2 regions of the Lentibacillus salinarum genome follow, and region 1 is predicted to be linked to the other one. Evidence: a T-box and tRNA genes for the amino acid it is inferred to sense, from the RefSeq annotation. Region 1 holds a T-box; the other holds one or more tRNA genes.
What was found. The T-box of region 1 lies ahead of serS (serine--tRNA ligase). A T-box ahead of a tRNA ligase gene usually reads a tRNA of that ligase, here a tRNA-Ser.

Region 1 (15,908 bases):
TGATTTTTACTGATCAATCGATTCCCGTAAAGCCTGCAGTCGTGGTGCCATACCATCCCCTGCTTCAATCACATATTCATATTGAATGACCAATACATTTTCCCCGATTTGATAGGCGTAATACCCTTGCGGCGGGTCGGAAAAATGTTGCCGAATTCCTTGGTATGGGTTCTCATCCTGTGATGTGTCAGCTGGATCTTCCGTATAGTTGAAATCACCGCTATATTCGGATTGTATATTGGAAACGGCGTTATCAAGATTGGCATCTTCCATAACTTCAAGTGTAACCCAGGCATTATCGGCATCGCTGTAGTGTCTGACAACCTGATCATCCACGGTATAGTTACCCAGAATCTCTTCAATTTGATACTGAATCCCATATGGTTCAAGTGTGTAGTTGGTAACCATTACCTCTTCCGCCATGCCTTCAATCATAAGGTTTCGAGTTTCAGTACCCTGTTCCGTCACCGATAATTCTTCCGGTATCTGGGAATCCTCAAGAGTTTCCGCTGTATCGTCTGTGTTTTCAGCGGGTTTCTGTGCTTTTTCATTTGTACTTTCGCTGTATTCAAATGTATCATGCTCCTCAGTCGGCGAAACTGATTGATGATTGTTGATTATAGTCATGACGACTACACCAGAGATCAGCAACGCTGCTGCAGTCGATAACCAGATGGCTGATCGCTTGAATGTTGTCCGCCGGCGCTTTTGGGCCGCATGCTTTCGGATCGCCGTTTTCATTGATTCTTTTTTCTGAGGGTCTAACGAAACAGATGGTTTCAATGACGTTAACTCCTTTTGCAATTCGTCTTCATTACGATTCATGATAGCCCTCCTCTATTTTGCCCTTTAAAGCCTTCAATGCCCGGTGAAAGGTGACGCGCACTTTCGTATCAGGCCATTTTAAAATACCGGCTGTTTCGGCGACCGATAATTCTTCAATTCCCCGCAAAATCACAACATCCCGATAATCCTGTTTCAGCTTGGCAATCGCCTGATGCAATTGCTGTTTTGTTTCATTGGCTAGTTGTTTTTCCTCCGGTGACACATCGGTTTGATCGTCATACGTTTTGATCAATCGACGCCAGTCCTGCCGTTTCTTTTTCCGGGCCTCATCAATGGCCAAGTTTCGGGCGATTGATATGAGCCATGTTTTGGGGCTCGAGTCACCTTTAAACGAATCATAGCGGTTAATCGCTTTTATAAAGACTTCCTGCACTAAATCTTCCACATCGGGTGTGGACATGTAATAGGCAAGAAATCGATAGATATCATCACTGTAGGCATCAAACCAGTCCGTGATCAATTCCTCATTCAAGCCCGCCGCCTCCTTTGACAGGTTTTCTTCATGATAGCTTCTGATTATTAGACGATAATTTGCATCATATATTACATGATTCGGGAAAAATGGGCCATATAAAAACACATCCATTGCTGTTTGGATGTGCTTCGTATTTCCATATCCATATAAACATACAGAACCGCTACAATGCTCATTGTAGCGGTTCGGTGGTATCTCCAAATTTTATGCGATTTAGATTAATGAAGGAGGTAGAGGGATTCGAACCCCCGCGCGGTTTGACCCGCCTGTCGGTTTTCAAGACCGATCCCTTCAACCAGACTTGGGTATACCTCCATATTGACGACAAGATTTAATTTAACATGTATCATCCCTGGTGTCAATTCTTTTTATGTTTTTTGGAAAAATATTAGGAAAAAGGACGTACATCCTCTCTCCTAGTCATTTTACTTATGCCTTGATAACGTCTTTACCGCCCATATATGGCCGAAGTGCTTCCGGAATCACGACAGAGCCGTCTTCCTGCTGATAATTCTCCAAAATAGCAGCGAGCGTGCGACCGACAGCAAGGCCTGATCCATTCAATGTGTGGATGAACTCTGGTTTGCCGTTTGCTTCACGACGGAAACGGATTCCCGCACGTCTCGCTTGAAAGTCCTCAAAGTTGGAGCATGACGAAATTTCACGGTACGTTTCCTGGCTCGGGATCCATACTTCGATATCGTACTTTTTGGCAGCTGTGAATCCAAGATCACCCGTACACATATTCATAACCCGATACGGCAGGTTCAGCCGCTGCAATACCGTCTCAGCATGACCCGTCAATGTTTCCAGCGTGTCATATGAATTTTCTGGCTTGGTGAAGTGCACAAGCTCAACCTTATTGAATTGGTGTTGACGGATCAGCCCGCGGGTATCACGCCCGGCAGATCCAGCTTCAGAGCGAAAATTGGCGCTGTAGGCCGCATATGTCTTCGGTAGCTTATCACTGGTCAAAATCTCATCCCGGTGAAAATTCGTGACCGGCACTTCGGCTGTCGGTATCAGAAAATAGTCCAACGCTTCCAGCTTAAACACATCTTCACTGAATTTAGGCAGCTGCCCTGTTCCGGTCAGGCTTCCGCGATTAACAATCTGTGGCGGCATCATTTCCGTGTAGCCATGTTCATCCGCATGCAGATCCATCATAAAATTAATCAGTGCCCGTTCCAGCCGTGTTCCGAGCCCTTTGTAAAACACAAAACGACTGCCGGTCACTTTGGCTGCCCGCTCAAAGTCGAGAATGTCCAAATTGGCTGCGATATCCCAATGCGGTTTTTCCTCAAAATTAAATTCCGGTAAATTGCCCCATTGACGTGCCTCCACATTGTCATCTTCATCATCACCAATCGGTACACTCTCATGCGGAATGTTTGGAATGGACAGCATAATCGTCTCCAATGTTTCTTCAATTTCTTTCAATTCCCCGTCAAGTTGCTTAATGTTGTCCCCGACTTCCCGCATTTCCTTAATGGCCGGTTCCGCATCTTTCTTTTCTTTTTTCAGGGCAGAAATCTGTTTTGATGTTTCGTTGCGTTTGGCTTTCAGTGTTTCTGCTTCCGAAATGAGCGTTCTGCGTCGTTCATCAAGTTCCTCGAACCGCTCCAGTTCAGATAGATCCTCCCCGCGGTGAGCTAACTTTTCTTTCACTTTCTGAAAGTTATTCCGTAAAAACTTCATATCCAGCATCGTTATTCCTCCTTCAACAAAAATATAAAAAACTCCCGTCCCCATAAAACAGGGACGAGAGTGTATTTCCCGCGTTGCCACCCTTGTTGAAGCGCCGTATACGCTTCCGGCTCTGGACACGATAACGGGTTTAACCGGGTCTGCCTACTGTCGTTTTCAGCAAACCAGTTCAAGGATGGATTCACATGAAGCTTTCATCGGTTTTCAGCGGTCACCGACTCTCTGTGACAAAGCCATCATGCTACTGGTTCCTTTCATAACTGTTCAGTCATTTTGCTCTATCATAGCCGACTTTTCATGACGATGCAAGTGCCTGTTCTGATTGTTCCACCATACCGGCAAAATATGCAATCAAACGATTGTCATCCGTCAATTCAGGATGAAATGCGGTACAAAGGTAATGCCCCTGTTTTGCGGCCACAATCCGGTTGTCATACGTTGTCAGCACGTCCACATCAGAATCTGCCGTCACAATATACGGTGCACGTATAAAGACAGCATTCACATCGTCACCAATGTGCTTGACGTTAAGATTTGCTTCAAAGCTTGCCACCTGACGGCCGAATGCATTCCGAGCCACTGTCATATGCATCAGACCAAGATGGCCGCCCGTCCGCCCCTCAATGTGACTGGCCATTAAAATCAGGCCGGCGCACGTTCCGAAAATGGGTTTTCCCTGTCCGCCAAATTCCCTGATAGCATCAAAAAAACAATAGCTGTCAATCAGTCTACGCATTGTCGTGCTTTCACCGCCCGGCAAAATCAGACCATCGATCTCATCCAGCTGTTCTTTCCGTTTAATTTCAACGGCCGTCGCACCCGTTGCTTCAATCGAGCGGATGTGTTCCCGTACCGCTCCCTGCAATGCCAGTACACCGATAACACTCATACCAAAACCTTCTTTCTATTCGCTGCGGTCTTGCATCCGGTCATGAGCTTCCAAAGTCCCCATTTCGATTCCCTTCATGGCCGTCCCAAGATCTTTGGACAACTCACCGATCAATTTGTAATCGGTATAATGGGTTGTTGCCTCCACAATCGCTTTGGCGTATTTTTCCGGGTGGTTGGATTTGAAAATACCGGAACCGACAAACACACCATCCGCTCCCAGTTCCATCATCAGAGCTGCATCAGCTGGTGTCGCCACACCACCGGCCGCAAAGTTGACAACCGGCAGACGACCTTCTGATTTAACGTCTAAAAGCAGTTCATAAGGTGCACCGATTTCTTTGGCATACGTCATCACTTCATCATCTGACATTGACGACAGTTTTCGGATTTCCGATTGCACCTGGCGCATGTGACGCACCGCTTCTACGATATTGCCGGTACCAGGCTCACCTTTTGTGCGCAGCATGGATGCCCCTTCCCCAATGCGACGCGCCGCTTCACCCAAATTACGGCAGCCGCATACAAATGGCACCGTATAATCCGATTTCTTCAAATGATACAAATCATCCGCCGGTGTCAGCACTTCACTTTCGTCAATATAGTCAACACCCATTGCTTCCAGAACGCGTGCTTCGACAATATGACCAATCCGGGCTTTGGCCATAACCGGGATTGAGACAGCATTCATTACTTCCTCGGTAATTTCCGGGCCGGCCATGCGCGCCACGCCGCCTGCTGCACGAATGTCAGAAGGGACACGTTCCAGTGCCATAACGGCGACTGCACCTGCTTCTTCTGCTATTTTCGCCTGTTCTGCGTTGACCACGTCCATGATGACGCCGCCTTTTTGCATTTCGGCCATCCCGCGTTTGACCCGATCGGTTCCTGTGTTTGTCATATCGTTTCCCCCCATATAATTGTTGGATAAAACTATTTTATATCTTGCAGACCGATAGATGTTTTCGGTACTGCTGATTTAAAACCAGCCTTTCACTGTGTCAACAACTGTATTGAAAAGATTGCCGAAGAAGCTGCCAATGGCACCAAGTGTCAGCATGAACCAATTATTTTTTTCAACAGTATCTTGTGCTACCAGATCGATTGACCCGTTTCCACCATTCGGGGTAATAAATCCATAATCACCGTCACCATCGTAAACAATTTCAGCTGTCCCGACCTTTTCACCTTTTTCAATTGGCGCCGCAAGCTCCCCGTCTCCATTCAATTTTTCCTCATCCAACTGATAGGTTATGCTGTAGCTATCAGCCTGGTCTCCTTTAACCGGCGTACTGAATGCTTCCTTCGTGGCAACGGCGACCGTATCCTCTTTCCCTTTGGATACCGGGATAGTGGCTTCATCTTCCAGCTGGTATCCGGCCGGGAAGATTTCCTGTGTTTCAAATTCATCAAATCCATAGTCCAGCAGTTTGGCTGTTTCCTCGAAACGTGCTTCCATACTTTCGGTTTTCATCACGACTGATATCAAACGGTTATTGTCACGTTCAGCCGTACCAGTGAAACAATATTTGGCAAGGTCTGTATGGCCGGTTTTTAAACCGTCAACACCTTCGTAATAGAATTGCTGTAATGAACTGGCTTCTTCTTCGTCATGGTCGAGCATCCAATTCCAGTTCGTGATTGGCTCACCCTCAAATTCAGCTGAAGGAATCTCGGTGACATCAAGTGCACCCGGGTAATCGTTGATTAAATGGTATGCTAGCAGCGCCGAAGAACGGGCTGACATCAGATTATTGGCATCCGGATCAGTTCCCTCGGGTACGTTTTCCCCAAGTGAGGCATTGGCAAGCCCTGTGGAGTTGACAAATTCCGTATCCGTCATGCCCATTTCCTCAGCTTTATCGTTCATCATCTTGACAAATTCGCCTTCAGAACCGGCAACCAGCTCAGCCAAAGCGATGGTTGTCGCGTTGTCCGAATTGATCGCCATCGCATCGTACAATTGCTTAACCGTATAATCTTCATCCTGCTTCAGTCCGACACCTGAAGAGGATGCGTCGGCCGATATGCTATACGCATAGTCACTGATCTCTGTTGTCGTATCCCAGCTGATTTGACCTTCTTCGATCGCCTCATGGACGAGATATTCGGTCATGATTTTGGTCATACTCGCTGGAGGTAGTGCCATATCGGGGTTTTTGGCATAAAGAATCTTTCCTGTCTCATAATCAACCAATATCGCGGATTCGCCCTCGATATCGACCGGGTCTGCTGCCTGTACTGATAACGGCTGTACCGTTATCGTTGTCACCATCACCATTGTGGCAAGCAATAATGACAACCATTTCGTCACGTTGTGTGTCACGTTCTCTACCTCCATTTTATGTTAACGTCATTTTTCATCTAGTGTCATACCTCTGATATTTTACCATAAAAAATAGAGAAAAAATAGATAGGGAAGGGCCCTATCTATTGAATGGTCAATATTCCCTAGTTTTGCAAGGAAGTTTGTCCTACGAATAGTTTGGTGCTTCTTTTGTAATTTGCACATCGTGTGGATGGCTTTCCCGCAATCCGGCATTGGAAATCTTGATAAACCGGGCCTCTTCGCGTAATGCATCAATTGAACCGGTGCCGCAATAACCCATGCCGGCACGCAAACCGCCGATCAGCTGATGAACGGTATCAGCAAGTGGCCCTTTATAAGCGGTTCTTCCTTCAATCCCCTCCGGCACCAACTTTTTGGCATCTTCCGCATCCTGAAAATAGCGGTCCTTGGAGCCTGCTTGCATCGCACCGACTGATCCCATGCCACGATAGACTTTATATTGCCTGCCTTGGAAAATCTCTGTCTCGCCTGGGCTTTCCGCGACACCGGCAAACATACTGCCCAGCATCACGACATGCGCACCAGCCGCCAGTGCCTTAACAATATCACCGGAATACTTGATCCCACCATCAGCAATCACCGGGACGCCATACCGGGAGGCAGCAACAGCACAATCATGAACAGCGGTTATTTGGGGAACACCGATGCCTGCCACAACCCTTGTCGTACAAATGGATCCGGGACCGATGCCGACTTTAACAACCGATGCCCCTGCTTTAATTAAATCTTCCGTCGCTTCTGCTGTCGCCACATTCCCGGCAATAATCGTGAGTTCAGGATAAGCGTCGCGCACTGCTTGGACTTTCTGCAAAACACCTGCTGAATGGCCATGGGCTGTATCAATGACGATGGCATCAACACCGGCCTCAATCAGTTTATCAATCCGGGTCATGGCATCGCTCGTCACACCGACAGCTGCTCCGGTGAGTAACCTGCCCTGGGAATCTTTTGCAGCTTTCGGGAACTCAATGACCTTTTCAATATCTTTGATGGTGATTAACCCTTTCAGTGTGCGTTGTTCATCGATCAACGGGAGTTTCTCAATCCGGTGTGCCTGTAGTAAATGCTCAGCTTCTTCCAGGGTTGTCCCGACAGGAGCAGTCACCAGGTTGTCATGCGTCATGACGTCTTTAATCGACGTAGCATAATCCTGAATGAAACGCAAGTCACGGTTCGTTAAAATACCAGTCAGTTTTTGCTCTTCACTGTTGTTGACAATCGGTACGCCGGAAATGCGGAATTTGCCCATAAGGTGCTCGGCATCAAAAACCTGATGTTCCGGTGTCAGGAAAAATGGGTTTGTAATGACGCCACTTTCGGACCGTTTCACCCGATCGACCTGTTCAGCCTGATCTTCAATCGACATATTTTTATGAATGATGCCCAATCCGCCTTGCCGGGCCATGGCGATCGCCATATCAGCTTCCGTCACCGTATCCATACCGGCACTGATCAGTGGCGTATTCAGTTTGATTGTCTCAGACAGACGTGTGCTGGTGTCCACATCATTTGGCAGGACTTCCGACTTGGCAGGCATCAATAATACATCATCAAATGTCAATCCCTCTTTAGCAAACTTGTCATCACGCATGTTTATCCTCCTCCTGACCATGTTGTTAATATAATATGATTATTATCTTCCCACTTGGTGAAACTATGTGATAGATGGCGTTTATCCACGATTCTATTGGTATATACAATACGCGAACTGGCTGTTTTTTTCAATATCCTTAGACGGATATGATAAAAGAAATGCAATTCAAACAATTCGGTACGGTAATGAGAGGGATTTTATGGAAACAAAGCAACTGACGGACTTTTATACCTACCTCCAATCACAGCAAACAGCACAGCATTATTTATACGGCTGTTACCAGCAGATGAGCGACATGGACGCAGCTGTTAAAAGTTTTGAAAACAGCCATGCATTCATGCAGTATCTCGATCATGGTATACGGTTTTTTGAGAATGGCCAAAAGTTGGAGACATTGCTGCAGCCAGTGCTGTTTTTTTATGGGATGGTCCATTTGCTGAAAGCCGCTTTATTAACCAGCAGACCTCATTATCCTGAGTCAACCGCAATACTCGCACACGGCGTCTCAACCCGGAAGCGCAAGAAAAGGGATTACACGTTTATGGATGATGAGATGAAGATTCAGCATAACGGACTGTATCCTTATTTTTCGGAGCATCTATTCGCCATTAAAGAATCACCTTTTTCCAAAATCAAAATGGAGCGCCTGTTAAGCTTAATTCCGGAAATGACCGCGTTATTCGGGTTTCACAACAACGAACGGATGATAGCCGTCGGCGAGCCGGGAACTGCTTTATTCAATTTCCCGGCGTCGCTATTGGACAGCTATCATCTGACGGGCAATGCTTTTATCAAGCGAATCAAACCATATTTGCCGCGGATTCGTCATATCGAAACAGGTGCTTCGATGATTCAGGTCGAATTGGCTCAACCTTTCCAGCCAGAAGAAAACAGTCCGTTTTTTACGGACAGGGAGCGCGGGGCTCTTTACTTTCCGGTCCGCCGAGAAGATTATTTACCAGTTTCTGAGATCATGGTACATTACTTGCTTCTCTACAATTTGAGCATGCTTTGCCGCTATGAACCGGAATGGTGGGGGGATTTGCTGGCAGCCAAACCGGAACAGGATTTTCCCTTTATTAAAACATTTTTAAAAACGACATCGGAAAAAGTGCCCCTTATGATTGGTGAGCTACTAATGCAAAAACATGTCAGCTATTAGCACTGGCATCGGATGATAAATGAACAAAACCGTCGATAAAAACTTGGACAATATGATGATCAAGTTTCGTAAAATGATCGTGCTGCAGTTTTTTAATTGCCGCGAAAGGTGACTGTTTTTTCTGATAAAACCGCTCACACGTCATAGCATGATACATATCACATACAGCGATGATACGGGAATAGCGATGAATGTTATCTTTCTCGAGTCCCAGCGGATAGCCGGAACCATCCAGGCGTTCATGATGCTGGAGCACGGCCAGTTTGACGACTTGTGTCAGTGCAGCAGCTTTTTCGATCATCCGGTACGAATAAACCGGGTGTTTCCTGATATCGTCAAGTTCCGAACGGTTCAGTGGCTTATCTTTTGTCATGAGCGTTTCATCCACTCGAGCCATCCCACAATCACTCAGCGCTCCGGCCAATCCGACTTGCAGCCATTCACCTTTCTCATACCCCAATTGTTTGGCCAAAAAAGCCGCCAGGATCCCGACAGACACGCTGTGGTGATAGACATAGTCTGTGCTGGTAGCGTATTGATCCAATGTATAGACCGCCAGCCCAACATGGTCGATGGATTCAAACAATGGGATAAGCACCTGACGTACGTCAGCGATATCAACCATGGCATAATGCTGCCAGTTCTTAAATAGTTTTTTATAATCATCGACAGCATCCTGGTATTGCTTGGCAAATGAGCGTGATGCAATCCATTCTGTGGATGCCGTGCGCTTAGCTTCATTTGCTGCTTCAGGGTTAAAAGGCCTACCATCCGCCAATGTTGCTGAGACATCAACAGTCGCCACTAAAAATTTATGTAATACCGTAATGTGTTCCTCAGTTAAAACTGTTTTTTCCGGGATGATTGGTTTCGTCGTTTTTCCTTTGACATCCTTTAACAGCACACATCCCGGTGCCAGCTGTGAAGGTTCAACACGCATCACATTCCCCCCCTTTAAATTATGGCTGTTATCTAATTTGACACAAAATCCATAAACTACGACGTAACTGTTGCTGGATTGTTTTCTATAAGTACGTGTCATTCCCGCCGTCCAGGATCGCTGCGGGCGGATGCTTTCCGCGGGCACGGCCTCAGCCTCCTCAGAAGCAAAGAACGCTTCTTCCGGGGTCTTCGGGCACGTGCTGTTCCCGCAGGAGTCACCGCCCTCCGCTCACCCGGACTAGTTAAGTTGCGTGATGCGATTTACTATTATTGCCGTAAATCCAAAACTAGCGAAGGAAAAACACTTGGTGCTCGTCACGTTAGTAGCAATTTCGGTGAGGCAGACGCTCCTCGCAGGTTGAAGCGTACTCGGTGAAGTTTTGCTTTGTGCTCGTCACGTTAGTAGCAATTTCAGTGAGGCAGACGCTCCTCGCAGGTTGAAGCGCACTCGGTGAAGTTTTGCTTTGTGCTCGTCACGTTAGTAGCAATTTCGGTGAGGCAGACGCTCCTCGCAGAAAAGATTGCTGACGCACTGCTGGTTCTCACCGATGCCTTTAGTCCCGCAGTCCTCCATGTAGTCTCCGTGTATTTCCTCCGCTGGGTATTGCTCTCTGAGAAACCAAAATATTTTATGACGGATAAAAGAAAGACTTTAAACCATTGAAACCAGCAGCTGGAATATGCGAGACTCCTGTGGAACAGCGAGCCTAAGAGACCCCACAGCGAGTGGTTTTTGCGAGCGAGGAGGCTCGTGGTGAGCCCACGGAAAGCGAGTATATTCCAGCTGCGTCGTCAGAGAGCCTTACTAAATGCTACCAATTGGACTTCCTGAGTCTGTGTTGCAATTTATATCAACTCCGAAAATTTAAGAGTAACGAAATTTACGAAAAGAATCTAAATTATAAGGCTTCTTTTCGTATTGGTTGTTGTTATTGGTTAAAAGAAATCGATGCGTTAGCCGATTTCGTTATTGAAAATGTCATCCTAAATTTTATACTTCTTTATTTTTCAAAAAAGTGACCCGGTAATCAGCACTTATTGACTGTGATCGTGCTGTTCGGGTCACCTCTAGGGCTTTCAGTCTGTTAGCTGATTATCATTCGTTGTCTTCTTCCTGACTCTCTGCTGCTTCTGTTTCCGTTTCCTCAATATCTTCCGCATCCTCTTTTTCCACTTTGGCAACTGTGGCCACTTCTTCATCATCCTGAAGGCGGATCAGACGAACACCTTGTGCATTCCGGCCAATTCGGGAAATCCCCTCAACCGGAATACGGATTAGCACACCGGCAGCCGTAATGAGCATCATGTCTTCTTCACCTGTAACGGCTTTTACGGCGACGACTTCATTGTCATCAGCCAGTTTACACGTGAAAATCCCTTTACCGCCGCGATTCGTAACACGGTACTGTTCTTCCGGTGTTCGTTTGCCCATCCCTTTATTGGTCACATGCAAAACCTGCCAGCCTTTATCAAGGATCTCCATGGAGATGACGTCATCATCATTCCTTAGAGAAATACCGCGTACCCCGGCAGCATTCCGTCCCATAGGGCGAACCTGGTCTTCCGGAAAGCGAATCAGATAGCCGTTTTTGGTTCCGATCATGATATCCTTCGCTCCGTCCGTTAACCTGACCGAAATCAATTCATCACCATCACGCAAGCCGACTGCAATCAGGCCGCCTTTGCGTATGTTGGCAAACTGTGACAGGTTTGTGCGCTTAGCTAAACCGTGTCTCGTTGTGAAGAACAGATAGTAGTCATCACTGTATTCCGAAACGGAAATAGCTGCATTAACCCATTCATCTTTTTCAATCTGCAGTAAATTAATGATTGGGATACCTTTGGCAGTACGGCTGAACTCCGGAACCTCATAACCCTTGGCTCGGTATACTTTCCCTTTATTCGTAAAGAACAGCACCGTATCATGTGTGGAAGTGGAGACTAAATGTTCAACAAAGTCATTCTCATTGGTTCCCATCCCCTGGATACCACGGCCGCCACGCTTCTGCGTCCGGTACGTGGAAGCAGGGAGCCGCTTAATATAGCCCTGGTGTGTCAGTGTGATGACGACATTTTCCTCAGGAATCAAATCTTCATCTTCAATAAAGTCTGCACCACCGGTGACGATTTCGGTACGGCGCTGGTCATCAAATTTGTCCTTTATTTCCGTCAGTTCTTCCCGAATAATCTCAAGAACCTTCTCGTCATCTGCCAAAATTGCTTTTAATTCATCAATCTGTTTGAGAAGGTCATTATATTCATTCACGATTTTTTCCCGTTCCAGGCCTGTCAGACGCTGCAGACGCATATCCAGAATGGCCTGTGCTTGCTTCTCACTCAAATCGTAATTTTCCATCAGTCCGTCACGCGCGATATCGGTTGTTTTCGAATGACGGATTAGAGAAATGACCTCATCCAGATGATCCAGGGCTACACGCAAACCTTCCAGAATGTGCGCACGTGCTTCAGCCTTTCGCAGTTCAAAAGCTGTACGCCGTTTGACGATTTCTCTTTGGTGTTCCAGATAATATTCCAGGCATTGCTTAATCGTTAAAACTTGCGGACGCCCATTAACCAATGCCAGCATGTTGATGCCGAACGTTGTTTGCAGAGCAGTATATTTATACAGATTATTTAATACAATATTCGGATTAGCGTCACGACGTAATTCAATCACGACGCGCATCCCATCGCGGTCTGATTCATCACGCAGGTCGGTAATGCCGTCAACGCGTTTATCACGGACAAGCTCGGCAATTTTTTCAACCAGCTTGGCTTTATTAACTTGATATGGCAATTCAGTCGCAATGATGGATGATTTGCCATTCGAGTGTTCATCAATATGAACCTTTGCCCGAATGGTTACCGAACCTTTACCGGTCTCATAGGCTTTTCGTATGCCACTTCGGCCAAGGATTTCACCAGCTGTTGGAAAATCAGGCCCATGAATATAGTGTTCTATTAACTCATGAATGGTGATCTCCGGATCCTTGCTGACAGCTAATACCGCATCAATCGTTTCACCAAGGTTATGAGGTGGAATATTCGTTGCCATACCAACGGCAATCCCGGCTGCACCATTGACAAGCAAATTTGGAAAACGGGCTGGAAACACAACCGGTTCTCGCTCTGTTCCATCATAGTTATCCGCATAGTCAATGGTATCTTTATTGATATCACGCAACAGTTCCATGGAGATTTTTGACATGCGGGCTTCCGTATACCGCATAGCTGCTGCAGAGTCACCGTCGACCGAGCCGAAATTACCGTGACCGTCAACAAGCATGTAACGGTAACTGAAATCCTGTGCCATTCGCACCATGGATTCGTAGACCGCCGAGTCCCCATGCGGGTGATACTTACCGATGACTTCACCAACGATACGGGCAGATTTTTTATACGCCTTATCTGCATGCATGCCAAGGTCGTTCATGGCATATAAAATCCTGCGATGGACGGGCTTCATGCCATCCCGCACATCTGGCAATGCCCGTGATACGATGACACTCATGGCATAATCGAGAAAAGACGTGCGCATTTCCTGGCTGAGATTAATTTCCTGAACGTTTGGACGTTGTTCATCTGCCATTCCAATACCTCCAAATTCCTAGATCAAAGGCGCTGGCATCCGCTTAGCCCAGCACATTTAAACAAGACCATTCCTATCGTTCGTCAAATATCCAAATTCTGGACATATTGAGCATTTTCTTCGATGAAGTTGCGGCGTGGTTCCACTTTATCACCCATCAGCATATCAAAAATATGGTCAGCATCCATGGCATCAGATAACTCAACCTGAAGCAATGTCCGTGTTTCCGGATCCATGGTTGTCTCCCAAAGCTGTGAGGCATTCATTTCACCAAGCCCTTTGTAACGTTGCAGACCCGGCTTTGGTGTTTTCGGCAATTCATCCAAAATGCGTTCCATTTCCTCCTCATTGTAGGCATAATGGGCAGCTTTGCCCTGCTGAACTTTATATAATGGCGGTTGTGCAATATAAACATAGCCATGTTCAATTAATGGACGCATATAACGATAGAAAAAGGTTAACAATAATGTTCGGATATGCGCGCCGTCGACGTCAGCATCGGTCATAATAACAATTTTATTATAACGGGCTTTGGTTATATCAAATTCTTCGCCAATCCCGGTTCCCAATGCTGTAATCATGGCCCGGACTTCTTTATTGGATAATATTTTATCGAGACGTGCTTTTTCCACGTTTAAGATTTTGCCGCGCAATGGCAGGATCGCCTGAAAATGCCGGTCACGTCCCTGTTTAGCCGAACCACCGGCAGAGTCACCCTCAACGATATACAGTTCACTGATGCTGGCATCCTGTGATGAGCAATCAGCCAATTTACCCGGCAGATTAGATACTTCAAGGGCGCTTTTCCGGCGTGTCAGTTCACGCGCCTTTTTCGCCGCAATCCGTGCACGAGATGCCATCAGGCCCTTTTCCACCACGATTTTGGCCACGTCCGGATTTTCAAACATGAATTTGGAAAATGTTTCACTGAATGCTGAGTCCGTTACGCGTTTCACTTCACTGTTGCCAAGCTTTGTCTTCGTCTGCCCCTCGAACTGCGGGTTTGGATGCTTAATGGAAATGATCGCTGTCATGCCTTCCCGGACATCATCACCACTTAAGTTCGGGTCATTTTCATTAAACATATTATTCTTCCGTGCGTAATCATTAATCACCCGTGTAAGGCCGGATTTAAAGCCTGATTCATGGGTGCCGCCTTCATATGTGTGAATGTTATTGGCAAAGGAATAAATATTGCTGGCAAACCCGTCATTGTATTGAATGGCAACTTCAACCGTAATTTGTTCGTCTTCACTTTCAGCATAAAACGGTTCATGCAGCTCTTCCCGGTTACGGTTGATATATTCAACGTATGAACTGATGCCGCCCTCATAGCAATACGCAACCGGCTCTTCATTAGTCCGCTTGTCCTCAATGGAGATGGTAATGCCTTTATTTAAAAAGGCTAATTCACGCACACGCTGCTCAAGTATGGCAAAATCAAATTCCGTCGATTCTGTAAAAATCTCCGGGTCCGGTTTAAATTGTATTTTCGTACCGGTTATAGCCGTTTCACCGACCGTTTCGATTGGTCCTTGTGGCACACCTTTTTCAAACCCGAGGTAGTAAATGTTTCCGTCACGATGAACATAAACGTCCAGATGGCTGGATAACGCATTGACGACGGAGGCCCCGACACCATGTAGCCCGCCGGAAACCTTATAACTGTCATTGCTGAATTTACCGCCCGCATGAAGCACGGTCATTATCACTTCAAGTGCCGGCTTGCCGGTTTTTTTCTGAATATCAACCGGAACACCGCGGCCGTTGTCGATCACGGTCAGGCTATTATCCTTTTCAATGATCACCTGGATTTTATCACAGTATCCCGCCAGCGCCTCATCTATACTATTATCGACGATTTCCCACACGAGATGGTGCAACCCTTTTTCACCAGTTGTCCCGATATACATGCCGGGTCTTTTCCGAACAGCTTCAAGTCCTTCCAGCACTTGGATCTGATCGGCACCATATGCTTGTTCATGTGACATATTTTGTTCTGCTGACATCTTTTCACCTACGTTTCCTGGAAAAACTCACATGTCGCTCCGTCATGTTCAATTTTAATGCATAACGAGCGATGAGTTTTCGTATACTTGTAAACAATATGGTTTGAGAACGATTCGTTACTCGATTTCATCGGAAAAGTCATCTAGTTTGCTGATCGTCGAAATCATACTGGCGCGTTTTTTCAGTGTGGAAACAGACAACGAGCTGTAATAGATGGTGTCGCTCGTTACCACGACTGATTTTGCTTCGTCAGTCGGGCCGTAAACTTTTTGCTGTTCAGCGGCCTGCTCCACCATTTTTTCCATAATGCCTGATGATGTCACGACACTGTAATCAATAATCGAA
Region 2 (15,908 bases), on a different contig from region 1:
TTTTTTTATTATTATTTCCGTGAAAGGAGTTTTGCCAAAATGAGTGAAACCAAAATTCTTCCCTATAAGTACATCAAGCTGAATGCCGATACATTGACCCCAATCGGGATATACGAAAACCTTTACGGCACAAAAAAATTTTTACTGGAAAGTTCACTGCAGCATGAGGATAAAGGCAAGTATTCCTTTATCGGGGCGAACCCCTATCAGGAGCTCAAAGGCAGTCACGATGCCACGACCATTTTGCATCATAGAGAGGAAACCACAGAACACCGGAATGAACCTGTTTTAACGGTTTTACAAAACAAAATGCCCAAGTTGGATGTGGATCTGCCTTTCCCATTTTTTGGCGGTGCTATCGGTTATATTGGCTATGACGCCATCCGGAATTACGAGAACATTGGTGGCGACTTGCCGGACGAGATTAACATGCCGGAGACTCATTTCATGCTTTACCAAAACGCTATCGTTTATGACCACAGCGATGAGTCGGTTTTCCTTATCGCGGTGAATCTGGATCAGCAGTCGGAACACGTACTTGACGAACGGCTGGCATTGTTGAAAAAAGCATTGATCCCGTTTCCGACAGCTGACCTGACAACAGACGAATCAATTGCGTTTCAGCCGGAGATGGATAAAGCACAGTTTATGGAAAATGTCCAAACAGCGAAAGACCATATCAACCAGGGTGAGGTCTTTCAGGTTGTGCTGTCGCAGCGGATGAAAGCACCGATCAAGAGTGATCCATTTGCGTTTTACCGAAAACTGCGTAAAGCCAACCCATCACCTTACATGTTTTATATCGACTTTGATGATTACATCGTATTGGGAGCTTCACCGGAAAGCCTGGTGCAAATACACGGCCGGGATGTGATCACGAATCCAATTGCCGGCACACGGCCCCGTGGGAGAACGAAAGCGGAAGATGGCGCCCTGATGAGGGATCTCGTGACAGACAAAAAGGAAATAGCTGAACATGAAATGCTGGTCGATTTAAGCCGGGATGATTTCAGTCATATTTGTGAACAAGATAGTGTGACAGTCCCCAGTTATATGAAAGTGGAAAACTATCAGCACGTGATGCATATGGTTTCCGAAGTGCGCGGAAAGCTGTCCGAACATTTTACCAGTCTTGATGCACTCATCACGTGTTTACCCGCCGGCACCGTTTCCGGTACACCAAAAGTGCGTTCCATGCAAATCATCAATCAGCTGGAAGATAAACGACGCGGCTTTTATGGTGGTGGTGTCGGCTATATCAACTTCAATCACGACTTAAACATGACACTGGCCATCCGATCCCTCGTCATCAAAGATCGTCTGGCCTATTTACAAGCCGGTGCTGGTATTGTGGCCGATTCTGATCCGGAGACTGAATACTATGAAACATTAAACAAGGCAAAAGCCTTGATGGAAGTGACCAACTATAATGTGACATCAGGCTGACCGTGATATGGCTGATTCCAGCATCTACCAATCTGATTGAAAAGGGGTTTTAACATGAAACAATATCTTGAAAAACTGTTGAACAAGGAAAATCTAACCTTGCAGGAAATGAAAGAGGCCGCCACAGCGTCATTTGCCGATCATATGACCGAGAGTGAGCTCGCCTCGTTTCTGACCGCCTTACGTGCTAAAGGGGAGACACCTGAAGAAATTGCCGGGCTTGTGGAGGTGATTCGCTCACAGTCCAGTCAAACGACCGCTGCCTTCACGAATGTGATGGATAACTGTGGTACGGGCGGCGATGGTTCACACAGTTTCAATATCAGTACAACCGCGGCATTTGTGATTGCCGGCGCCGGGGTTAAAGTGGCCAAACACGGCAACCGCAGCATTACGAGTAAAACAGGAAGTGCTGATGTATTGGAGCATCTCGGCATTTCCCTGTCGTTTTCCAAGGAACATGTGGAGAAAATGCTTGACGAAAACAACATCGCCTTTTTGTTTGCGCCCAATGTTCTTCCCGGTATGAAACGATTCGCGACCGTCCGGAAAAACTTAGGCATCCCGACGATCTTTAACCTGATCGGTCCGCTGACCAATCCGGTCCGTCTCGACACCCAGCTTTTAGGTGTGTATCGCCGGGATATGCTGCCGCTTTTGGCTGAAGCACTCAATCAGCTGGGGCGCAAACGCGCACTGGTTGTTAACGGCGCGGGTTATATGGATGAAGCATCACTTGCCGGCGAGAACCATCTGACACTCCTGGAGAATGGGAACGTGACGTCATTTACACTCCATCCGTCCGACGTTAACTTACCTGTTTATTCAAACGAGAAAATCCGGGGTGGTGATGCCCGGGACAATGCACGTATTTTACGCCGTGTCCTGAATGGAGAACCAGGCCCACACCTCGATACAGTCCTGCTGAACGCCGGACTCGGCCTGTTCGCCAACGGGGCTGCCTCATCCATCACGGACGGTATCCAAAAAGCATCCGAAAGCATTCAAAGTGGCGCTGCATTGGAAAAATTGGAGCGTCTGGCCGAATTCAGTCATAACGTGACAAGTGAGGTGATCTGACATGACGATTTTGGATAAAATTCTCCAGCAAAAAGAAATGGAAATTGAACAATTAAAAAAACAATCATTAGCTGATATGCCAGCAGAAGCCAATCAGGTACCATCCATCGCCAAGTCTTTTCATAACACAGAACGTATGCGCATCATTGCTGAAATCAAACGGGCCTCACCTTCCAAAGGGTCGATTGATCTGGAAGTAGATCCGGTCAAACAAGCGTCATTATATGAAGCCAGTGGTGTTGGTGCCATATCGGTTTTGACCGATAAAACATTTTTCCAGGGGTCGATGGATGATTTGCGTGCCGTCCGTAAAGCCGTCAATCTCCCGCTGCTTTGCAAGGATTTTTTTATTGATAAGATCCAGATTGATCATGCCAAAGCGGCGGGCGCATCCATCATTCTCTTAATCGTCGCGGCCATGTCCCCGTCCAAATTACAGGTGCTTAACACGTATGCTAAAGAACAGGGGCTGGATGTCCTTTGTGAAGTGCACGACGAACAAGAGATGACCACAGCCATTGAATTAGGGGCTGGCATTATCGGCATCAACAACCGGAATTTAAAAACATTTGCGGTTGATTTAGGCACGACCGGTCGGCTGGCATCGATGGTGACGAATCCGGACACCATTCTCATCAGCGAAAGCGGCATTCAATCACGCCAGGATGTCGAACAGGCAGCCCAACATGGTGCCAGCGCTGTCCTTGTCGGGGAAACCTTGATGCGTGCCGGTGACTTGCCGGGAACGATCAGCGACTTACAAATTCCGCTCTCGAAAGGAGGACGATCAAATGCGCGTTAAAATTTGTGGTATTACGACAATTGAAGCGGCACAAGCGGCTGTTAGGGATGGAGCCGATTTTATCGGGTTTGTTTTCGCACCGAGCAAACGCCAGCTGACACCGGAACAGGCAGGGGATATAAGCGCTGCCCTGCCATCCACCATGCAAAAAGTCGGTGTGTTCGTCAACGCATCATACGACACCATCATACAGACTGCCGAACAAGCCGGGTTGGATATCATTCAGCTTCACGGGGACGAATCGCCGTCATTTGCCGAAGAGCTTCCTTATCCTATTATCAAGGCCTTCCGGATGGGCAAACATGACACGGCAGCGATAAAGGCTTATCCGTGTGATTATTACCTAGTTGACAGTCCTAAAGGTCCTAATCGAGGCGGCAATGGCACAACCTTTGACTGGACACAGCTGGCAAACAGTGACCTTGATCCGCAAAAAACGATTCTCGCCGGCGGATTGACACCGGAAAATGTGCAAACAGCGATTGCGACCAGCAGACCAGCCGGAGTGGACGTATCGAGCGGCGTGGAAACAAACGGTACGAAAGACCTTGAAAAAATCAATCAATTTATCAACAACGCCAAGAGGAAAGGATGATTGACATGACAGCCTATACATTTCCTGACACAAAAGGCAAATATGGCCATTTCGGCGGGCGGTTTGTTCCCGAATTGCTGATGCCGGCTCTGCTTGAACTGGAAGAAGCTTACACGGAAGCGATGAACGATCCAGCTTTTCGGGGGGAACTGGACGATTATTTAAAAAACTATGTCGGAAGGGAAACACCGCTCTATCATGCCAAAAACCTGTCGGAAAAACTGGGCGGCCCGAAGATTTATTTGAAACGTGAAGACTTGAACCATACCGGTGCCCACAAAATCAACAATACGATCGGTCAAGCCCTCTTGACACGCCGGATGGGCAAGAAGAAAGTTGTTGCTGAGACCGGGGCCGGCCAGCATGGTGTGGCAACCGCGACGGTTTGTGCGCTGCTTGGGTTGGAATGCGTTGTTTTCATGGGTGAGGCGGACATTCGCCGACAAAAACTGAATGTTTTCCGGATGGAACTGCTTGGCGCCAAGGTTGAAAGTGTCTCACAGGGCAGCGGTACTCTGAAAGATGCGGTCAATGAAGCATTGCGTTACTGGGTCAGTCATGTGGAAGATACCCACTATATCATCGGCTCTGTTGTCGGGCCCCATCCTTTTCCACAAATGGTGCGGGATTTTCAGTCGGTGATTGGTGAAGAAGCCAAACAGCAGCATCAAGAAGCCGCGGGACAATTGCCGGATGCTGTTATCGCTTGTGTCGGCGGCGGTAGTAATGCCATGGGGATGTTCTATCCGTTCATTCAGGATGAAAATGTCGGCATTTATGGCGTGGAAGCCGGTGGGAGTGGCATTGAGACCCATCAACACGCCGCAACGTTAACAGCTGGAAGCGTTGGTGTTTTGCATGGCACGATGACACATCTGCTCCAGGATACACACGGCCAGATTAAAGAAGCCCATTCCATTTCAGCAGGCCTTGATTATCCCGGGGTTGGCCCTGAACACAGCCACCTTCATGAAAAGGGCCGGGTAACCTACACATCTGTCACAGACCAGGAAGCTATCGACGCCTTTAAGTTCCTCTCCCAAACGGAAGGGATCATCCCGGCTTTGGAAAGTGCCCATGCGGTAGCGTTCGCGATGAAACAGGCAAGCGAAATGGATGAGACAGAATCCCTTGTGATCTGTTTATCCGGCCGTGGCGACAAAGATGTTGAATCGGTTAAAGATGTACTGGGAGGTCGTGTAGATGCGTAATCAATTTTTGGCTAAAGCATTGGAGGCAAAACGTACAGCAGGCGAGAACATTGTCGTCCCCTATATCATGGCCGGTGATGGCGGCCTTGATGTACTAGCGGAACGGCTTAGGTTTCTTGAAGATTGCGGTGCAGCAGCTGTTGAACTGGGAATTCCCTTTTCCGATCCGACAGCAGACGGGCCGACGATTCAAGACGCCGGACAGCGGGCACTGGAAAACGGCACAACGTTGCAAGGTGTTCTGGAAACATTGGAAAGTTTCAAGGAAGAGCGGTCCATTCCCGTTATTTTGATGACGTATTTGAATCCGATCTTCACGTTCGGGCCAGAAACGTTTGCGGCAACGTGTGCAAGCGCAGGGGTAAATGGCGTCATCATACCTGATTTGCCATTGGAAGAAGAAGCCCTAATCACTGACTTTCTTAAACAATATGCGATCGCCAATATCCGCCTGGCCGCTGTGACCAGTCCGGACGAGCGGCTTACTGAAATTGCCGGGCGATCAGAAGGTTTCCTTTATGCCGTTTCGGTCAAAGGAACGACCGGCGCACGGACGTCACATGAAAACAGCGTTAAGACATATTTACAGAATCTGAAACAAATGACCGATACACCGGTTTTGGCCGGGTTCGGTGTCGCCACACCGGAACAGGCGCATGAACTGGGTTCCAACTGCGATGGTGTCGTTATCGGAAGCAGGATCGTCGATTGGTTTCATAAAGGTCAAACGGACGATATCAAACATCTGCTCCAGAAAAGTATTTAAATTGTGCTGTTACTTGCCGGAAAATATTGTGGCAAGTGACAGCTTGCTTTATTTTCCTTGCCTTTTTCTAGCCTCTTCATATTCTTCCTTCGTGATCTCACCTTTTTCATAGCGCTCTTGCATGATTTCCAGTGAACTTTTCCGCCGGGTACTTTTGCCAGCATTAAAGCGGTAGAGAATGATCACAATCATAACCAAAACAACGAGTGCGAGACCTAACCTGATATAACCTTCAACTGTCACGAGATCACCTCCACTGTTACTGTTCCCTGTACTTATCAATTTAAGCGCAGAAACATTTCCAGTCAAATCCATTGCTGGCAGTGCACTTTACGCTTGGCATTACCCTCTTCTATATTAATGCGTTTTTTACCAGAATAATTATGTCTTTTGGCTGACCATTGAGTCGATTTTGGCTAATGGAAGCCTTCTATTCGACCGTTCGGCGGAATTCCAAGGTCTTTCGGGCGGTTAGAAGCGTTCTATTCGACCGTTCGGCGGAATCTCAGGGCCATTCGGGCAGTTAGAAGCCTTCTATTCGACCGTTCGGCGGAATCTCAGGGTCATTCGGGCAGTTAGAAGCGCGCTATTCGACCGTTCGGCGGAATCTCAGGGCCATTCGGGCGGTTAGAAGCGTTCTATTCGACCGTTCAGCGGAATCCCAGGGGTATTCGGGCAGTTAGAAGCGCGCTATTCGACGGTTTGGCGGAATCTCAGGGTCATTCGGGCAGTTAGAAGCGCGCTATTCGACGGTTTGGCGGAATCTCAGGGCCATTCGGGCGGTTAGAAGCGTTCTATTCGACCGTTCAGCGGAATCCCAGGGGTATTCGGGCAGTTAGAAGCGCGCTATTCGACGGTTTGGCGGAATCTCAGGGCCATTCGGGCGGTTAGAAGCGTTCTATTCGACCGTTCAGCGGAATCCCAGGGGTATTCGGGCAGTTAGAAGCGCGCTATTCGACGGTTTGGCGGAATCCCAAGGCCATTCGGGCGATTAGAAGCCTTCTATTCGACGGTTTGGCGGAATCTCAGGGCCATTCGGGCGGTTAGAAGCGCTATTCGACGGTTTGGCGGATGATCGAGGGAATTTAGGCTTATAAAAAAATTTCCGCAAAATTCAATTCTACAATTTCCAGTCAAATCCATTGCACAAATAAAACATTTATATTATTATTTTCAATGGACTTAAAAGTTGTCATCTACATGCTGGTGTAGCACAATCGGCAGTGCGCATCACTCGTAATGATGAGGTTGGAGGTTCAAGTCCTCTCACCAGCACCATTTGGAGGAGTACCCAAGCCCGGCTGAAGGGGACGCACTCGAAATGCGTTAGGGCGTGTAAGCGCCGCGTGGGTTCGAATCCCACCTCCTCCGTTTGATATAGATTAATCCAAAACTGTCGCCCTGCTTGGCGGCAGTTCATTTTTGGGCAAGGGCTCGCCGGAAAGGAGACATGGTCATGAAGAAGTACACAGACGTAAACACACTGGAACATGTTGATCATTTCATCGCCAATCATCCATTGGCTCTCCTGTTCATTTCCCGTACCGGCTGCAGCGTCTGTCACGGATTGCTGCCCCAGGTGCAAGAGCTCCTGGAAGACTACCCGGAAGTGCAAATGGGCCATGTCAATGCTGATGAACTGGAAGCCATTGCTGGACATTTTTCAATCTTCACAGTGCCGGTCATACTGCTATTTGGCGATGGCAAGGAATATTTGCGTGAAGCCCGTATCGTCCATATGGATTTGTTTGAAGAAAAATTAAGCAAAATTTATGAAGGATTCCTGGAATAAGATGGGTTGATCGGACCAGTGATGTTTTCTAAGTGTCAGACGGCCGCTTTTTGTTATATTTCGACCGGTTTAAGCCATCAATCAGCCACGTTGAAAACAACCTGACCACCTTTAACGATAATCTGGCCACTTTCTCCAATTTCTGGCTATTCACCTCTCGTGACAGGCCATTCAACCTTTGATCAGGCAGACCAATCCACTTTACGCTTCCTATGACCCTCAACCACGGATATCTGTCTCTCATATATCTCTCATAGGATAATAGTCTATCGCCAATTGACCATTTCCCGCAAAATCATAGACAACAATCCAATCAAAATCGGCTGTGAGCCATAGGATAAACCAAAGCTTAAGGAAAGCAGGTGATATGCATATGGACAATAAATCAGCCAATCACAATGCCATCCCCGAAAAAGTTGTCAAAGTCATGATTGATGATATATTCCGCAAAAACAATGTAAAACCTGAAGAAGTCAAAAACAATATGTCAAATGATCAGAAACAAATGCTGAAGGATATGGTTGAAGACTTGAGGACACAGGTGGAGCAATTCAATCAAGGGGAAAAAAATAAAACAGAAACAGATAAATAGGAGTCTATTAAAGAAAACACCCATTTCATAGGTGTTTTCTTTAATTTTTGCTAAAAAACGATAATCTAGTGAATCCGTGCAATCTGATTAGTAGGAACAACCATAGAGTAATATTAACAAAAGAAAGGAGTGTTAATATGAGATCAGATAAGCGGCACAGTACTATGAACCCTTATGGCAACAAGAGTAAGTACTTTTACCTCAGGGATAAACGCAAATACGGCCATCAACACCACTGTCACGAATGTAGAACCACCCATTGTGCCCCTGACCGTCATTTATGCGACAAATGCAGGGATAAACACCAATACAGACATCAACACAATCAACACTGCTGCCAGGACTGCGGATCCACCGACTGTGAACCTGGTTACAACCAATGCGGCAAATGCAGGGAAAAATATAAAAAACATGACCACCATGACCAGCATGGCCGGTTTGAAATGGTCGAAGTCGATCCCCATGCAACCGTCTCACAAGATGAAGGCCAATATTCCTTTATGGATCAGGAATCAGCTGAAATGATTTGGGTGAAGGAATCCTGTAATATCACAGTTGATTCAAGAGACACACAAATTGGGGTTTCACTTCAAGCCAGTTTACAGCTGGCCATAGCGTTAGTACTGAATATTGCGATTGCTGATTCAGGACGGAGTGAAGCGATATCGCAAGACCTCTTCCAGCAATTTAATGCCGAACAAATCAATAAACAAAAAATCTATATCTATAATACCAAAGACGCCACGGTAACCACGAGAGACACAGATGTCGCCATTAATATTCAGGTTCTGCTGCAATTGCTGATAACCCTGGTTGTCATGGTCGACGTCTTGTAACCATTAACGAAAGGAGTTGGAAAACATGAGTCATATGACGAAGACGGAATGGCGTGCTCTGGATCATTGTGATGATCATACAAGGGACCAAAGTGATGCAACTGTCGTGCAGGATGCGGGCGAATCTGCATCCAGCCAACAAATATCAGATGAATGGATTATCATTAAAGACTCCGAAAATATTGACGTCACAACAACTGACAGACAGGCGGCTGTCTCTCTACAGCTCGGTATTGAAGCAGCCATTGCAGCCGTGATTAATATTGCGATTGGCGATGGGACACAATCAAGAGACCTCACACAGGACTTCAGACAAGTGGTCAACACAAGACAGGGTAACCGCCAAAAGACGATTGTTGAACAGTCCAAAGATGTTGAAATCACCACAACCGATACCGATATCGCCATCAACATCCAATTGTTATTCCAGGTCTTAGCTGCCATTGTCGCCTCCCTGGATATCCTTTAATAGACCAAATCAACCGTCCGGGGAAGCCGGTCAAACGAAAAAACATTTACGATTTCCACTTCCCCGGTCTTAAAAAAATCCTTTAATGGGTGAGACCATTAAAAATCTGTCATTAAGAAAGGAATGATGAGCTGTGGCTAATCTGACAAATCGTCAACGACGTCTATTACAACTGGCCAATCAATTATCGCAAAATTTAGTTGATGACAGCACAGATAGCAGTTTGAATAATAATGTGTCAATTGACCTACCAGGCATCGATCTCAATGCCGGGCTGAATGTAGGTTTCGGTTCGGATGGTGGAACAGACACACCCACTGACCCTGCCCCTTCCACTCCGACAACAATGCGAGATGTACTACTGGATTTACAGAATGAACAAGTAGAAGTTACCACGCCTTTTGGACCGGTCACCGGTACGCTGATTTCAGTGCAGAATGACTATGTTGTACTGGTAGAAGCTGATGGTGCGCAAGTACTTGTACCGATGGAAGACATTGAATTGGTCAGTGAATTATAAGGAGGGATTCACATGTTTCAAGATACGTTTGCTGCTGAACTGGCCAGACGAATCGGCTCAAGGGTCGAAGTCGCTACGGATAACAATTTAATAGAAGGTGTCCTCTCAACCGTTACTGCGAATTTGGTGCTTGTTGTTGAAATTGACAGTGGCTATGGGGATAATAACACACTATACCTGTCAGTCGGCGCTATCAATTTTGTTCGCTTCCCTGCTGCGGCATAAACACCAGACTAAATGAACACACACCTTCCATGACAAATCCCCCGGCACTAACCTGCCGGGGGATTTTTACTTGCCATACTTATTCCACTGGTAAATCCAGCGGAAACGATCGATATGATTAACGCTTTTTAAAATAAAGCGAAACGTTAAATAGACACACAGGATGTGCTAGTGTCGACAATGCAACAGGACGCGCGAGTTTTTGTCGACCTGTCAGTTACATGCGGGATAAAATCGATTCGGACGGCATACAAATAGCTAATAATACGAATCACCAGCATGAACAATCGCATCCGTAATCCGATTGGCCATCCTAAGTGCCTGCCTTCCCTCCTTACCGGTAATGGAAGGCTCTGAACCGAACTTAATACACGCGATAAAATCCATTAACTGAAGATATAATGGCTGTACTGAATCCCCGATCCGAATCGTTTGTGAGACCGGGATCGGATGATGACCCGTTTTCTCGGCAAACACACGCGTTACATTGATTGTCCTGTTCAATATATCTGCCTCAATAAAGGCGTCCTCTGTCAGGATTTGCATAGTCCGGACTTTTCTTTCTGACATAAAACTTGCCGTCAGCTGGGCAGTTATCCCTTGTGACGTCCGAATCACAGCTGCCGCGTGTGTCGGGGTATTCCCGATGACTTTACCGAAAGCATTTAGTTCCGGCGTGTCATCCTGAAGCCATTCATTTAGCATATAAATATCATGAATCATTAAATCTTTGACCACGTCAACTTGCTTAAGCGTGACATCAGCAGGGCTTATTCTGTGGAAAGCCAACCCGATAACGGACTCGTGTTTCAGCATTTCTTTGAGCACCTGGATGAACGGATTGTAAAGCTCAATATGGCCTGCTTGAAGTTTGACACCTGCTTCCATGGCCTTCGAGATTAAATCATCAGCCTCTGCAATTGTACTGGTCAACGGCTTCTCCATCAGCATATGAACGTTGTGTCGGATACAGGCCAATCCGGTTTCATAATGGAATTCTGTCGGCACCGCTATACTGACAGCATCAACCGACGCAAGAAGGTCATCGACGGATTGAAACGGTTCAACGTTATATTTTTTAGCAACCTGACGCCTTTTTTGTTCATCATCATCGTATATCCCTATAAGCTGGCAATGGTCATTCATCGATAAATACGTTCGCACATGATTTTCTCCCATATTGCCAGTTCCAATCACACCGACTTTCATAGCGAATCGCCTCACTCTTGATAAAATAAAACTTCAATCAGCAGGTGGGTATAAGCCGCCACTGATTGATAGTTGAATGAATCGGGCATTTACGGGAAGCATGTTCGCCCACTTATTCTTCTGAGGATTACCTCGTGTTTTGTCGTGGGGATCTTGCTGCCCGTTAGATGCGGAAAGAATACTACTTTATCTTATGCGCCAGCTTTTACACGAGGTAGACTATCATACCAATCAAACTAAAATTGGCCTGTGTCCTGCTGATGATAAGAAACAAGGAGGTGACGATATGCTGCATATTTTGCTGATTGCCGAAGATACGTCCCGACAGTTGAATAAAAACTTTTATTATTTGGAACAGGAAATGGCGAAAAAGGTCCAGTTAACGTTATGGCGAAAACCAGGCCATATCAGCCATATTACGAAACAGCTTCCAGGTCGGCCGGATTTTATACTACTACTGAATGATCTGGACCGGAAACTGTATCCCCTGATCAAAGGGCTTGCCCATATTGATATTCCAACTGGCTTATTTGTCAATGATGTCCATCGGCTTACGAAACTCCGAAAAAACTACATTGAACAAAATAACATCACACATCTGTTCACCGCCGTCCGGGACCCATTTTTAACCACCTATCCGTCATTTAAAGCGAAAATGGAGTGGCTCCCCCACTTTGTCAACACAACGCTCTATAAAGACTATGGGCTCAAAAAAGACATCCGTCTATTAATGATGGGGGCTGTGAACGAGGTTTATCCATTACGGCAACGGATTCTCGATGCCTATCAGGGTGACGCGCGTTTTGTCTATCATCGCCATCCGGGCTATCGGAATTTTTCCAAAGAAGACGAAGGCCGGCATGTTATGGGCCAAACGTATGCAAAGGAACTCAACCGAGCGCGGATCTTTTTCACCAGTCCATCACGATTGAATTACCCAGTTATTAAATACTTTGAGGCACTCGCCTGCCGAACACTCCTCCTGGCACCAACCTTCAAGGAACTGGAGGATTTAGGCTTTATTCCCGATTTTCACTTCGTTCCGATAAACGAACACAACTTTCAAGACAAAGCCGCATATTATTTAGCACATGAAACAGAAAGACAGAAAATAGCTGATCAGGGCTATCGTTTTGTTCATGAACGGCATACCTTAGAGCAGCGGTCAGAGCAGCTTATTAAACGCATCGAACAGATTGTTGATCAATAAGGAGGGATTCCGTTGTCTTCTGTTCCCGAAACAGCACAAATCGGAAAGCATGTCGTCATTGAGAAAGACGTTGTCATAGGGGAGAATGTGACGATCGGCCATAATACGACCATTCTAAAAGGCACTCAGATTGGTGATGATGTCACCATTGGCAGCAATTGTGTCCTTGGCATTAAACCAGCGGTCAACCAGCGAATGCGAAACGTCGCTGACAGAGGAGATCAGCTAACGATTCAGACGGGTACGACGATTGGGCACTTGGCGTCTGTCTACGCCGGGACACGTATCGGTAAAAACGTCTTTGTCGGTGATCACGCAAGTATCCGGGAGAATGTCTCGATTGGTGATGCGTCAGTGGTCGGGAGAGCAGCGATTGTCGAATTAAATACCAGAATCGGAAAATCCTGCACCATTCAGACACAAGCCTATGTAACCGGGGATACAACATTGGAGGACGATGTTTTTATCGGGCCGTGTGTATCCATGGCGAATGATAAATATATGGGAGCTCAAAGCGTTACCCTGAATGGTCCCTATATTAAAACGGGAGCGAAAATCGGTAATAATGCGTCATTGCTGCCCGGTGTGACAATTGGCCGCAACAGTATCATCGGCGCCGGGGCTGCCGTAACGAAAGATATAAGTGATGCCGTCACGGTTGCAGGCGTTCCTGCGAAAAAACTTAACCCTTAATGGAAATAAAAAGCGATGGACATCAGTCTGTCGCTGTTTTGTCGAAAAGATACCTCACAATCCCAACAAGGAATGAACAAGCAGGAAAGGTGGATTGTCATGGCTAAAAAAATTTGTATGGTCGTTGCCTATCATCCATTTTTGGACGCCAGAATTTTTAAGAAAGAAGCAAAAAGCCTGCAGAAAAAAGGATACCGTGTCACGATGATTGTCCCAAAGAAAAACGGACATTTATTTGACATTGATGGTACCCCTTTTAAAAAACAATTCCGGAGTAAAGTGTTTACCCATGAAGGCATCAAAATTGTCACCTACAATGCGGAAAACAGCAGACGGCCCTTGAATAAAGTACTGAATGACGAACAGATGTGGGAACGTCAAGGTTTTCATAACCCTTTAACACAACTTGCCATCCAGGAAGATGCTGACATCTATCATACCCATGAGTACCTGTCACTGTTTGCGGGTGTTGGCATCAAACGGTTGATGAAGAAAAAGAAAGGAAAAGATGTCAAATTAATTTACGATAGCCATGAGCTGACGCCTGATCCTTTGCACCCAAGAAACTCGGAGGAAAAAAGAAAGCTGTTGAAGCAACAACTCTTGGTCATGCTGCAGGACGTGGATTATGTCATAGCGGTTTCCGAGTCGATTAAGGCCTGGTATCAGTCCCATATGCCCGGATTGCCGGTGGAAGTCATTTATAATTCCCCGCCGCTCAACAAAAACCAGCAGCCTAAATCGTTTCATTCCGACAGGTTAAGCGTTGGTTATGAAGGAAACATCGACGACCGGAAAGGAAGTCAGAACAAAATCATTCACATTTCAGAAATATGTGCGGCGAAAACTGATTTTCAATTCAAAATTATCGGCGGAAAACAACATGGCAGTTCGGTGGTGATACCAAATCATCTTAGGCGGACGATCACGTTAACCGGGTGGGTCGATTACCACACCATTCCACAGCATATGCAGGATGTTGATATCGGATGGATTGACTTAAGTGATGTCGAACGTTCTCTTAATCAAGATTACTCACTGCCGAATAAATTTTTCAGTTATCTTAATAGCGGCGTCCCCGTTGTCACCAATAAATGTCAGGAAATGGAACGCTTTATCCGTCAACACAAGTGTGGTTATGTGATTGATAAAACAGAACCCACACCGCAAGACTATGCGGACGTGTTTCTCTATTTGCATCAACATCGGAATACGTTACAGGAGATGAGTCAAAACGGCCGTAAAGCAATGGAGAAAATTTATTCGTGGGAAAAAATGGAGAAACGATTGTTTAATATTTACCATTGGCTCTCTGTCAATTAACAGACATGACACGTATTAAACAGAAAGGGTGAAAACGTTGCGCGTATTGCATATTCCTGAAGGCGGATTACCCATGATCAACTTATGCCGGGCACTCCGTTCGAAAGGCATTAAAGCAACAGCCTGTCATTTCTATGGTAATCGGTACAACTTTGAATCAGATGTTTGCCTGAACCTAGAGAAAGTGCCAAACCATTTGCGGGAAGGAAAAATCAAGAAATATATGAACAACGCAATAAAGGAATATGATATCTTTCACTTTCACTTCGGAGGCACATTTTTTCCGGACAAACGTGATCTGGAAATATTGAAAAAAGCGGGTAAGAAACTGGTGGCCCACCACCGTGGGTCTGATGCACGTCTATTATCCGCGGCGAAAACCAAAAATCCGTTTGTCCGGGTTAAACCGGAATGGAGCGAGGAAAAGATCAGAGAAAATTTAACCACCCTATCCCATTACATTGACCATGCGATTGCACTCGACTATGAAATCGAATCCTATATTAAAGATTACTATCACGAAACACATGTTATCCCTCATATTGTCGATATTGGCAGTCTTCAGCCCCGCTACCCCAAGGGAAAGACAAAACCGCTCATCGTGCATGCCCCGACTAAACGTCAGTTAAAGGGGACTGAATTCATCCAGGAAGCCGTTGAACAGTTGGAAAATGCTGGCGTTGCATTTGACTTCCGGCTAATTGAAGGGATGGACCATCAAGAAACAATGGACCTGTTGGCAAGGGCGGATATCGTGATCGATCAATTGCGGATTGGCTCACCCGGTTATCTTAGTACTGAAGCGATGGCTTTGGGTAAACCGGTTATCTGCTATATAAGAGAGGATCTGGTCAATCAATACCCGGCCGGAATGCCGATTGTGAACGCCACACCGCATACCATCACGGCTGTTTTACATGATTTAATCAGCCGGCCGGATCAATGGAAGGAGCTGGGGGTTAAAGGAAGGGCATATGTCAAACAGCATCATAGTACCGCTAACGTGGTGAACCGGTATATTGATCTTTATCACCAATTATAGAAGAGGTGCCAGGCAGGGCACCTCTTTTAATCTGACAGCATGGTACATTTCATCATTCTAGCATGATAGGCATCTTATTAAGTACTGCATTCTTTTA

Region 2: it encodes a tRNA-Ser, which carries the amino acid that the T-box ahead of serS (serine--tRNA ligase) is inferred to sense. The anticodon was not compared.

What each region holds. Positions count from the first base shown of each region.
Region 1 is NZ_JBHTNH010000028.1:71,108-87,015, forward strand. It holds gene ACFQ4A_RS13135 (hypothetical protein) at 7-825, opposite strand; gene ACFQ4A_RS13140 (RNA polymerase sigma factor) at 815-1,318, opposite strand; tRNA gene ACFQ4A_RS13145 (tRNA-Ser) at 1,547-1,636, opposite strand; gene serS (serine--tRNA ligase) at 1,751-3,028, opposite strand; T-box leader at 3,076-3,295, opposite strand; gene pdxT (pyridoxal 5'-phosphate synthase glutaminase subunit PdxT) at 3,324-3,917, opposite strand; gene pdxS (pyridoxal 5'-phosphate synthase lyase subunit PdxS) at 3,933-4,817, opposite strand; gene ACFQ4A_RS13165 (D-alanyl-D-alanine carboxypeptidase family protein) at 4,896-6,242, opposite strand; gene guaB (IMP dehydrogenase) at 6,391-7,857, opposite strand; gene ACFQ4A_RS13175 (YaaC family protein) at 8,060-9,022, shown strand; gene ACFQ4A_RS13180 (HD-GYP domain-containing protein) at 9,012-9,962, opposite strand; gene gyrA (DNA gyrase subunit A) at 11,061-13,553, opposite strand; gene gyrB (DNA topoisomerase (ATP-hydrolyzing) subunit B) at 13,637-15,562, opposite strand; gene remB (extracellular matrix regulator RemB) at 15,680-15,908, opposite strand, start outside.
Region 2 is NZ_JBHTNH010000007.1:18,207-34,114, reverse strand. It holds gene trpE (anthranilate synthase component I) at 40-1,446, shown strand; gene trpD (anthranilate phosphoribosyltransferase) at 1,501-2,526, shown strand; gene trpC (indole-3-glycerol phosphate synthase TrpC) at 2,528-3,328, shown strand; gene ACFQ4A_RS05620 (phosphoribosylanthranilate isomerase) at 3,318-3,923, shown strand; gene trpB (tryptophan synthase subunit beta) at 3,929-5,134, shown strand; gene trpA (tryptophan synthase subunit alpha) at 5,127-5,900, shown strand; gene ACFQ4A_RS05605 (SHOCT domain-containing protein) at 5,949-6,143, opposite strand; tRNA gene ACFQ4A_RS05600 (tRNA-Thr) at 7,103-7,178, shown strand; tRNA gene ACFQ4A_RS05595 (tRNA-Ser) at 7,182-7,271, shown strand; gene ACFQ4A_RS05590 (thioredoxin family protein) at 7,357-7,692, shown strand; gene ACFQ4A_RS05585 (spore coat protein) at 8,066-8,284, shown strand; gene ACFQ4A_RS05580 (spore coat protein) at 8,422-9,120, shown strand; gene ACFQ4A_RS05575 (spore coat protein) at 9,146-9,589, shown strand; gene ACFQ4A_RS05570 (DUF2642 domain-containing protein) at 9,723-10,109, shown strand; gene ACFQ4A_RS05565 (hypothetical protein) at 10,122-10,334, shown strand; gene ACFQ4A_RS05560 (Gfo/Idh/MocA family protein) at 10,593-11,543, opposite strand; gene ACFQ4A_RS05555 (glycosyltransferase) at 11,830-12,753, shown strand; gene ACFQ4A_RS05550 (DapH/DapD/GlmU-related protein) at 12,766-13,446, shown strand; gene ACFQ4A_RS05545 (glycosyltransferase) at 13,546-14,769, shown strand; gene ACFQ4A_RS05540 (glycosyltransferase family 4 protein) at 14,798-15,811, shown strand; gene wecB (non-hydrolyzing UDP-N-acetylglucosamine 2-epimerase) at 15,889-15,908, opposite strand, start outside.